One region of the Methylomonas sp. EFPC1 genome, then DNA from elsewhere that is predicted to be linked to it. Evidence: riboswitches for the same ligand, from Rfam matches in the RefSeq annotation. Region 1 holds a riboswitch; each other region holds the start of a gene.

What was found. Region 1 has a riboswitch for cyclic di-GMP ahead of JWZ98_RS18625 (hypothetical protein). Riboswitches for the same ligand answer to the same signal wherever they lie in the genome.
Region 2: another riboswitch for cyclic di-GMP. It lies ahead of JWZ98_RS23265 (hypothetical protein); the one in region 1 lies ahead of JWZ98_RS18625 (hypothetical protein).
Region 3: another riboswitch for cyclic di-GMP. It lies ahead of JWZ98_RS12455 (hypothetical protein); the one in region 1 lies ahead of JWZ98_RS18625 (hypothetical protein).

Annotation. Positions count from the first base shown of each region.
Region 1 covers NZ_CP070494.1:4,070,827-4,074,428, reverse strand. The annotation lists gene JWZ98_RS18630 (TonB-dependent receptor) at 1-2,106, shown strand, start outside; cyclic di-GMP riboswitch class I at 2,185-2,263, shown strand; gene JWZ98_RS18625 (hypothetical protein) at 2,336-3,124, shown strand; gene JWZ98_RS18620 (hypothetical protein) at 3,280-3,602, shown strand, end outside.
Region 2 covers NZ_CP070494.1:3,828,775-3,832,376, forward strand. The annotation lists gene JWZ98_RS17490 (ATP-binding protein) at 1-826, opposite strand, end outside; gene JWZ98_RS17495 (hypothetical protein) at 1,093-1,368, opposite strand; cyclic di-GMP riboswitch class I at 1,747-1,831, shown strand; gene JWZ98_RS23265 (hypothetical protein) at 1,932-3,044, shown strand; gene JWZ98_RS17505 (hypothetical protein) at 3,144-3,602, shown strand, end outside.
Region 3 covers NZ_CP070494.1:2,669,758-2,673,359, reverse strand. The annotation lists gene JWZ98_RS12460 (hypothetical protein) at 97-930, opposite strand; gene JWZ98_RS12455 (hypothetical protein) at 1,127-1,876, opposite strand; cyclic di-GMP riboswitch class I at 2,303-2,377, opposite strand; partial or broken gene JWZ98_RS23210 (IS5/IS1182 family transposase) at 2,876-2,980, shown strand; gene JWZ98_RS12450 (hypothetical protein) at 3,093-3,476, shown strand.

The DNA.
Region 1 (3,602 bases):
CTGCCGCCCGCCGTTACTTTGGATGCCATGACTGTCGTGGGCTCGAAAACAGCGGAGGCCGGTGCGGAAATCGCCACCGAGCCGATGCTTGACGAGGCGCGGACCTATGCCGTCAGGCATATTGCCAGCGCCACCGGGACCGACACGCCAATCAAGCAAATCCCGCAGTCGGTGCACGCGCTTAACCGCCCCTTGTTAGACGACCAGCAAACGATCAACCTCAGCGAATCCTTAGTCAATGTTAGCGGCATAGTGGCGCGCAATACGCTCTATAGTCCGGTTATCGAAGGCACCTTAATTCGCGGTTTTCGTTCCGAACAACTGCTGGATGGCTTTACCCAGTACTACAACCCCGGTGACCGGGAAAGCACTATTAATATCGAAAGAATCGAAGTGCTGAAGGGTTCCAACGCCTTGCTCTACAGCGGCGGCTCGGGCTCCCCGGTGGGCGGGGTGGTGAATCTGCTTGCTAAATTGCCGCAGGCCAAAGCCTTCGGCGAAGCGGGTTTTAGAATCGGCAGCCACAGCTTTTATCAGCCGTATTTCGATGTCAATCAACCCCTAAACGCCAATATTTTGTTGCGCATGACGGGCGAATATACCAACGCCAGACATAACATCGACATAATCGAAACGCAGCGTTTTAACCTTAACCCGGCCCTGACGCTGACCGATAACGACCAAACCCGTTTGACGATCCAAGCCAAACTGTCGCGTTGGCAGCAACCGGAGTACCAGGGCTTGCCCGCCACCGGCAGCATCGCCGGCGATTTTGTTACCCGGCCCGATCTGTTCCCGGGGCCGGCCAATCTGCCCGATAGCCATTCGGATGCCGATGCGGTATGGGCTACGCTGGACCGGCAGCTCACCGGGAGCTGGCGCTTAAACCTGAAGGCGCGCTATGCGCAGGCTGAATTCGACGAGAAAATTCAGACCCTGTTCGGTAGCGATGGCCTGGTCGCGGATCGGCCCTTGCTGCCGGCATCGCACTGGGCATTAGTGAACGCCGAATTGTTTCAACAACAGCATGAACGCAGCGTATTGGGCAATTTGCAGGGCAAATTTAAGCTGGGTCCCAGCGAAAACAATCTGTTGTTGGGCGCTGATTACAGCCGTTTGCAAGATGCCGGCTTTATCGAGGGCGATTTCGGCGCCTTAGGATTCGGCGTCGGTACGGTCGATCTGCGCGCACCGCTATTTGACTCCCCTTATGCCGTACCCGGTCCGGGCCGGGACAATCAGTTCATCGAAAACCTCACTTACGGCGCTTACCTACAGTGGCAAAGCACGCTGTACCGGCGTTTGCATTGGCTGTCCGGTCTTAGGCTGGGCAAGGTGGGTATCGATTTTAATAACGCGCAAACTGGGGTAAATGTCACCACGGATACGCTGAAATGGTTGCCGCGCCTAGGCGGCGTGATCGACCTAAACGACGAGGTTTCCTGGTTTATTTCTTATAGCGAGGGCATGCGCGGCCAACCGTTTGTCAATTTCGTCGATACGCCGGCCCCGGAATTGTCGAATCATCTGGAAACCGGTCTGAAATTCAATTTTGCGAATCAATTCAGCGGCCAACTGGCGTTGTACCAAATCGAGCGCAGCCAGGTCGCGGTCACCGACAGCAGCGATTTCCTGCGGCGTTCGGTCGCCGCAGGGCAGCAACGCTCGCGCGGTATCGAAATGGATTTGCTCTGGCAACCGGTCGAGGGCTTCAGTGTGCTGGCAAACTATGCGCATACCGACGCCCGCTTCATGGACGACAAAGCCGGGGTGGCTGCCGGCAATCGCTTGGCTCAAGTCCCGGAAGATGCCGGGCGGCTCTGGGCGCATTACCGTTTTCAGCAGAATGAGTTGCAAGGTTTTAGCTTGGGTTTCGGCGTGTACGCCCGCGCCGGCGCTTATTTATCCAATAACAATCGCTTTAAAACCGCCGGCTACCACAGCTTCGACGCGGCGTTGGCTTACGAAACCGGGCGTTTCCAATGGGCGGCCACGGTCAAAAATCTCAGTGATGAGGATTATTTTCAGCCCTACGGCTATTTCGAGGGCCGGGTAGCGCGGGCAGCCGGCCGCGCCGGGTTTCTAAGTTTTTCAATCAAGTACTGATGCCGTCGTTAACTATTTGCCACAGGAGTTTTTCAGGAGCACCTCACTCAGGGATTTAGAGTGATGTCGTAAGGACCGCGACAAACATGCCACATCCGCCGCGAGACGGAGCCGGAAAGCCACGGGTCTTGGAGATTAAGACAGCCGGGTTACCTGCCAGTTTAAGACCCGAAATTCGGGTTGGCGATTTGCAGATTAACTTTAACCGTAATTTATTAAGGAATAAAAAATGACAATCTTGCACTACAACCGCACTCAATGGGTAAGCGCCGGCCTGCTCGCCTTAAGCGCATTGACCGCCGTTTTGGCGCCTGCTACAGCCAGCGCCGCGCAAGTCAGCGGCGATGCCACCATTACCATCAACAATGCCGCTTTTGCGGCGGCATCGGTCAATGTCGGCAGTGGCTATCCGAATGGCTGGATTGTCGCGAAACATTGGGGCGCCAGCGATAATTTACTGGGCATCACCGGTGCAACCACCGGCGGAACGACGCTATCGGCAACTGCCAGCACCGCGATGTCGTTTGCGGTTAACGCCAACACCACGACCAACAGCTATCCGGCTGCCGGTCCCTATGGCCGTACCGAACAAGCCACGACGATGGACGCCGGCAATACCTCGGTCGGTCAAATCGGTCTGAGCGGCGCCTGGTTATTGACCAGCCAAGGCGGCAGCGGCATTTTGACGCCCTACGACTTTAGCCTGGTAAAAACCGGAAGCACCTGGAATATCAAAACCTACGATACCGGTTTTGGCTACCAAAATTTCTTGAAGCTGACCAACGTCTCCGAGTCGCTAAGCAGCAATGGCGAATTACTACTGAGCGGCGACTTGCAATGGACCGGTTTGTGGGCCGGTTTGGTTGGCGCCAATACCAATGCCGTGGTCGGTACTTTTAGCCTGGCGCCTAGCACGGCGCCATCGGCGGTACCGGTACCGGCGGCGGTCTGGATGTTCGGCAGCGGGCTGCTGGGCTTGCTGGGTGCAAGTCGCAGAAAAGCCTTGGTCGCAGCTTAACTCACAAAGTGGGCTTGGGGCGGTCGCCAAGATTCGCTTCGGGCCCGGACTTTCGGCAATAAATCCCTCTTCGTGCCCGCATGCCGTCGACTACGGCCGCTTGTGTATTCAGGCAGGGAGAGGGCTTATTCTGACCATCCGCTGATAGGGATTTTATGAAGATCAACAAAAACTGTGGCTATCCCACTTTGGTGGTGCGGGCGATGCTAGCCATCGGTATGGGAATGGCCTCGGCAAGCGCCGACGCCGCGACATTGAATGCGCCATCCGGCGGTACGTTTACGATGAACCTGGACCGGAATGCGCTGGCACCTTATGCCGGGGGCTATTACTTGTCGACGTTTTGGAGTACGGCAACGTCCAATGCTGATAATCCGGCCAATACCGGCGACCATTTGCTTAGCCAACTCAATACCACCGAGATTTCCGGACTCAATCAGGTGTTCGAGTTGACGGCTATCGGTAGCGATCCCAGTCC
Region 2 (3,602 bases), 240 kb from region 1:
GTTGAACAATCATCAGTTTCTGATGCAGATCCGGATAGCGATGCGCCGACAGCTCTTCCGCCATCTCATGCGTCAAAATGGCGATCGTCCCCAGCGGCGTACCCATATCATGCGCGGCGCTGGCCGCCAAGGTGCCTAGGGACACCACGCGCTCGTCGCGTAGCGCACTCTCGCGGGCATCCGCTAAATTACGCTCCCGCTCTTTCAAGGTCTTGGACAGTTCGACCACAAAAAAGGCGACTAAGCCGGCGCTAAACACAAAACCAAACCACATGCCGAATACATGCAGATTGAAATAACGCCTGTCGTTCATCAAATGCATTTGCAGGCTCATTTCCGGCGTCATCTCCGTCATCGCCGGATGGGCCATGTGCGGCTCGACAGCCGGCAAGGGTACGTTGTAGGCAATCAGCACCGTATACACGCAGGAGGTAATGATCACCATATTCCAGGCATAAGCCTGCGGCAGCATGATCGCAGTTACAATCAAAGGCAGCAGAAACACCCAAATGATCGGGTTTGATGCCCCACCGGTCAAATAAAGTAAATAGGCCAACGCCAGTACATCCATGCATATTTGCGAAAAAATCTCGTGCTCGGTAACTTCTTCCGGGGTTCTCAGCCGCAGCCAGGTGTACAGATTGAGTATGGAAATCGCAAAAATCGCCAGCCACAGCTGGTTTTGCGGCAAATTAATACCTAGACCGTTCACCGCAATAAACACCGCCACCGTAACGGCAAACAGCATCAAATTTCTAAGAATGTATAACCAACGCAGGTTTTCGCGAATGGATATTTCGGCTTTGGGCAGAATGTGTGAAAGCATAGAAACAACACTAAATTGAAGAAAGCATCGCCGCTAGATATTACCGGCGCTTGCTTACCAAGGTGGAAAGCCGATCAAACCTGGATGGCGGCCACCTAAGTATTCAATCGATTTTTGATAGCAAGCTTCACTCCAACCGCTAAGCGCAAGAGCAAATACGGAATTAAGCTAGCCGCTTACAAGATCGAAAGATAATCTACGAGCTAATCCTTTCGGAGCAAGCGTCACGATCTGACGAATCATGTCCCAAAAAATAGTGCGGCATATCACGCACCAGCCAAACGCCAGCCGCCGTTTTTATCCACCCACCTCATGCTCAGCCAGTACCAAAACGTCATAGGCAGCATCATCGCAAACCATTCCCAATCGTCGATCAAAAATAATTTGGCAACCCAACCGTTGCCATCGAAATAGAGCGGCCAAGGCACACAGTAAAGAGTAAAAACAATACTACTCCAGATCAACAGTAACGCGCCTTTGCGGGTTTCTATACTCGACAGGGCCAGGAACACCCACAGCGGGGTTTTATCGGTTTTTTGCATACATCTCTCCACAGAAAAATCTCGTGCCAACCCAATTAGCGGCGCAACAACCTAACAATAAACGACTAGAAAATAAAGAAATTCCTGATCAAATCCACCAAAACAAACTTCACCACCAAGCGGGGATTATCTCCCAACAATTGAACTGTGTTATTTAAAATAAGCGCATGCGCTATTTCGCTGAATTTCGCCGGCAGCTCATTCATGCCATCCCAGGCAAAATAAGCAGCAATACAATGATATTTATATATTTTATTAAGTTGGCCCACTATTCGCTGTAACTAGTGTACTTGCTTCGTGGTTTGCTTTCCGAAAAAGCGGTTAGTAGGTCTCTACCCCTGCCATGTCTGCCGCCGGCGGAATGAGCAAATCTCTGAAAGCAAGCTTTGCCACACCCGTCGTGAGGCGGGGCCGGAAAATCACGGTTCTTAAAAAACGATTTAAAGAAGGCCGGATTGCCCCCATGCGCGCCATGGGCGAGGGCAAAGTTTGGCTCGCTGCTGTTGGTCAAGTTTTGTCAGTTTCGCTGTTACCTTTAATTCCAATAACAAAAGAGGACGATCATGATCTTTCATAAAACGGCTATAGCAGCTATTTTGACAACTGGCCTAGCGGCTGTTTCCAGCCAAGCGTTCGCGCACTCTTACTACAACCTGACCGGAGCGGGCTCAGTAACCTCCGGTAACTCCGCTATCGGCTTCGGCATCGCCAACAGCATCAACGGTACAGACGGTGTATCTGCAAACTCCAACGGCACCAATAGAGTCGCCAACGGTACCAACGTTTATACAGTCGGCGACTTAAACGCGAACACCTTAATTCCGGGCACAGGTACCGCGGCTGAGACAGCCACAGAAGTAGCAGGCAACCTGCCCTATATGTGGTATTCAGGTCAGCATACAACCGCTGCCGGCTTCACCAAACGCGAGTTGCATACCGGCTCCAGCGCTACAGACAACGATGGCGCACTGACAGCAAACCTTATTAGCTCAAACCCTAGCTTCGGCACTAACACTATCGGTAGCTTGTGGAAAGCTTACTCGGACAAAAACGGCGGCACTAACGCCGCCACCTGGGGCACCATCATGGCCGACCTACCGGCTGATGGCGACCATCCTTACTTGGCGGTAGCAGGCAATTCAGCTTCAACCGGCTTGGGACTGGACTACGGCTTGATTCATATTAGCTGCGGCGCAAACACAGCAAGCGCTAACTGCGCCAGCGCGGGCAATATCAAAACCACCATTACCGTGAAAAACGACGCCGATTACAGCCAATTTAACGGCTTATTGGACGTGGCCCTGTATCGCAATGTGGACAGCAGTTCCACATCTGACCGTAACGCGGCTGCCACAATCGGCGAAACGGGCCTGCAAGGCTCAAGCTTGGGCGAAGCTATCTGGACAGCCAGCATGAGCAGCACTTCCGACACCTTGTTCTACTCGTTTGTGTTCGATCAAGCAGAGTGGAATGCCACAGGCACACCAGGACTACACACCAATGGCTTTTATACCTTGGTGGTCGGCGCGCACGGTGGCAGCGCGCTCGATGGCGTAACCTACGACGTACTGGTTACCACTTCGGCAGTGCCTGTTCCAGGCGCAGTCTGGCTGTTCGGCAGCGCCATGGCCGGCTTGATCGGTTTCGGCCGCCGCAAACAAGCACTAGCGGCTTAATTACCCAGCGGGATTGCCGCCAAATAGCGGCAATCCCATCACCAAGCGCTGTTTAACGACAGGCTTACACTCATATATTTGATTCGATAGATATCCAAAATGACTGCAAACTTAACCTTTAAAAAACTAGCACTAGCCGGCGCCATGGGCACGTTAATGTCGATCAGCGGCATGGCTAGCGCTCACGTAACCTACAATCTGGCCTCCGGCGATACCTTGCCACCGGACGGTTCCGCTATAGGCCCATGGTCGGCCGGCGATCCAGGCTACATTGGCAATTTGCCCGCCACCTGGGTCGCGATGATCCATAACGACGGAGGCATAGCTACCTCGCAAACCGCCAGCGGCCACGGCATAGGCATGGGCGCCAAAGCTTATAAAGACGGCGCGACAAACTGGGGGCATACCGCCGATTACGGTTTGTTTGAATTGCATGCCGATGCGGAAGTGACCATCACCGTATCGTCGGACGGCTCCAATCTGCGCCCGGCTTTTGGCTTGTGGAGCGGCTGGGATACCGCGGGTAGCAGCAGTCGCCATCAGAGCTACCTGGACAAC
Region 3 (3,602 bases), 1.4 Mb from region 1:
CAGCGTAATTTATCGGCCATCCTTATTCCTTTGGCGAAGTCCCTCGCCAAGCTTCCTTTTTTTATAGGAACATCGGCTTATCTGCTGGGTGTTGGCTTACGCTTTAGCGTTGCGTTTGCCTCTGCCTATAAAGCCGGCCAGTGCCGTGCCGAACAGCCAGACAGCGGAGGGTACTGGCACCGCCGCCGGTGTGTAGGTAGAAGGGGCGGCCGACGCGGAAATGTTCAAAGAGATGCCGGCACTGCTTCCGAGGACGTCTGCACCGCCGACGAACACGGCATACCAGCCAGCTTGCAAGTCGTTCAGTGTCAAGGTCGCGAATCTTTTGGTGTTGGCAAAAGCAGGGTTGCCGGTGACGCCTATAGTGCCGGATACGCCGGTTTCATACAGATTGTCGATACTGACATCGTGGGCGCCGGAGTCGATGACGCCGCCGAAAGAGTTAACGTAGTTTTTGCTTGAGGAACTGACGTAGCCCAGGGTTTCGACAATGCCGTCCGCGCCGGTTGCCCACATAATGCCTGGATCGCCGGCTTGGCCGACCGAGTTAAATTTGTGAATTTGGCCGGTTAGCTCAGCCGGTGTATCGACGCCGACCGTTTCACCCGAATAAGCCACATTGGTTCTGAAAATTGAAAAGGCCGGAAAGTTTGCGGCGGACGAACGCGCGTCGACAGTCACGGATTGGGCTGATGAGCTCAAATAGAAGTTGGTAAATGCACCTTGCATGCCCCAACCATCATTGGACAGAGACGGATTGCCCGCGAAGCCCAAATTGCTGGAATTAAAACTAGGGTTTGAGATGCTGGTGCCCAGCTCGAGAGTGTTATCGGCGCCTGACCAAGCCGCCGTCGCAGGTTGAGCAACGGCAAGGGTTAGCGCGGCGGACGATAGGGTGATTTTAAAAATAGTTTGTAAATCGATGTTCATTTTTGAGTGTCTCCAATATCTACCACATCGTTGTTTACGATTGTGGTAGATTTAAGTTGCTGTTTAATTTGGATTTGTCTGAGTATTTCGGGCCTGGCAGCCAAAAGATAGACATCTCCAAAGGGTTTAGACATGCATTGCGAGGGGTGAGTCGACAGCTGATGTCGGCTGACCTTTTCGCTCTTGTTTGCCGGGGTTACGCGGTGCGGCGTTTGCCTAATACACTGAATCCCATTAATGCAGAACCGAACAACCAAACGGCCCCTGGCACCGGCACTGCGCTAACACCCTCGCCGGTGATGGTCAAAGGCAGGCTGGCTCCGGTGACGTAGTCGGTGGCGGTCAGGGTAATTTGATAATCGAAATGATCCTGACCGGTGGCGCCCGTTATCGGGTTGACGCCGGTCGCACCGGTGATGGTGTCGCCCTTGTTGAAGCCCAGCACAGCTTCTTCGATGGTTAGAGAGTAATCGCCAAAAGCAATAATGTAATTGCCCACGTCCAATGCAGTAGCCAGGTAGGAGTCTCGGCTCAACAAGCTGCCATCGGCCCATCCGCCGGTATTGCCGGGTATGGTGTAAGCTGGGCTGTCGTCGCCGCTGACGATTTCGGTAGTCAGTGAGACTGTGTCCTGAAAAATGCGGAATTGGCTATCTGCCAGTGTCAGTTCGCCGTCGCCGTTTATATCGACATACGCGCCGGGATGCGCGCCCCAGCCCGCTGCGTAGCCTTCATTCGCCAGGACATCGATTATCACATTGGCAGCTGATGACAAGGAGAACGAGTAGAAATCGATTGTGGTGCCGGCGCCGTGAACCGGGTCGACGGTTTTATAGATGGTGCCGTTTACGGTCTCGGCTTGTACATTGCCGAGGCCTAAAAGTGAAATAGCAAGTGTTGCAGCGACCTTTTTCAAGGCAGGCGCATGTTTCGTGTTAACAGACATATTTCAATTCCTTTCATAGTAAGACGAAGATTTTTACCGGTAGGTTTTACCGGCGACATTCAATGTTTCGCAATTCCCTTTGCGAGTCGTTGCCTAACGCACCTGCGCCGGATGCCGCGATGTCAGCCTCTTACTTTCCGGTCCTTTGCGTACGGTAAGTGCTGGGCCGATGGCTTCCCGCGCAATTTGAACAGCCTTAAAACCGCTATGTATTTCAATATTCCTGAATTGATCACGCTACGCTATGGTTGCGAGAGAGACCGTCCAAAGAGTTTTAAATACCGGGCTTGCTTGCGTAGTGAGTTAAACAACGGGTTTAGCTAATCAGGTGATACAACAAACTATTCCTGACCAGTGAGCGAGCGCTATGGGTAGTTGTCGGTGTATGAATCTCGACCGGCTAGACCCTTCTCTTACCCGCTCATAAGAGGCAGCTCGACTATCTGAATCAGATCCGCAGCTTTCCGGCCCCGCCTTGCGACGAGTGTGGCGACTTGGTGGCTGCGCCCAGGTGGGTGCAGCACTATTTATAAAGCAAAACATGCGCCAAAATATATTTGAGCAAGGGTTGCTAGTGTTTTTCTATGGTTATGTTCATATAAAACAATGCGATAGGCTGTTTTGTTTGATAGGGTGGAGTAGTAATAAGTGTGGCGGTTTTCTGGGGTTTTAGATGGCTATAACGCTATGCAGAGTGTGTTATTTCGCGTATTGTGGGTTATATCCCTTATTTTTTTTAAGAGATTTTGGGCGGCGGCTTTGAGTTTGCGCCGTAAGGGTAAAAGTCATCAGTTCGGGTAGTGATATGCCAAGCTGACGATGCTTTAAAATCAGGGTGCTGGAACGAAGGTTTGGAACGAACTCCGAAATAATAATCCAACATTCTCATGCGTATCATGACTTCGTCGGCAATCGACGACCGGCCTCGCCAGAGCTTTAGTCATCTGTCAATTGTCGATGAAAATCACTCAGCCCCAGAAAAAGGTTGATTCCTCTAATCGCCTTTGCCATCAGGTGGAGAAGGCTTTTTTGCATTTAAGGCGATGGCATGGCATAGCTACTGGTTAAGCTAAAAACATCGCTTGGTTCTTGGTAGCCTTGTAGTTACGCGGTATTGCGCTTTGGGCGGCTGTGTTATGACGACACTATCCAATATTTCCAACACAAAATTTTCAAACTTAAATTAAGATGCCCGACACTTTCACCGAGGATACATATGAATAAAACCGATGCCATTTTGAACAAGGGTCAGAAGCTCTATGAAGACGATGCCTACATTTTGTTGTGGACGAAATTTTTTGGCCTGAGCCTGCTGGCGCTGACCTCTTACTATGTCTACGATAAACAAAAGCAGCGTCTGATCAAGCTCATGAGTAGAGAAAAAACCTATCTGATGAGCATCAGTTACTACCTCACCCACGATTATGGTTTTACCCCGACAATGGTGTTGGAAGGTATCAGTTTATTTAAGGATATTTCGGCGGCAATTGCCGACAGAGGCGGCGAGACCTGGAAGACCTTCTTTGCGGAAACCGCCAAAGATAAAGCCAGGACGTATGCGGTCCGGGGCATCCGTAAGGATAAAAAAGCCAAGGCTTGAGTTTCCACACCTTATGCATTTTGTGCTAGGAGGCCGTCAATAAGTCGCGGACAAAACCCTAATCAGTTTTTAACTGCTCGAGCGGCAATCTCTTTATAGGAATAGTCAGTGCAGGAATCATCCACT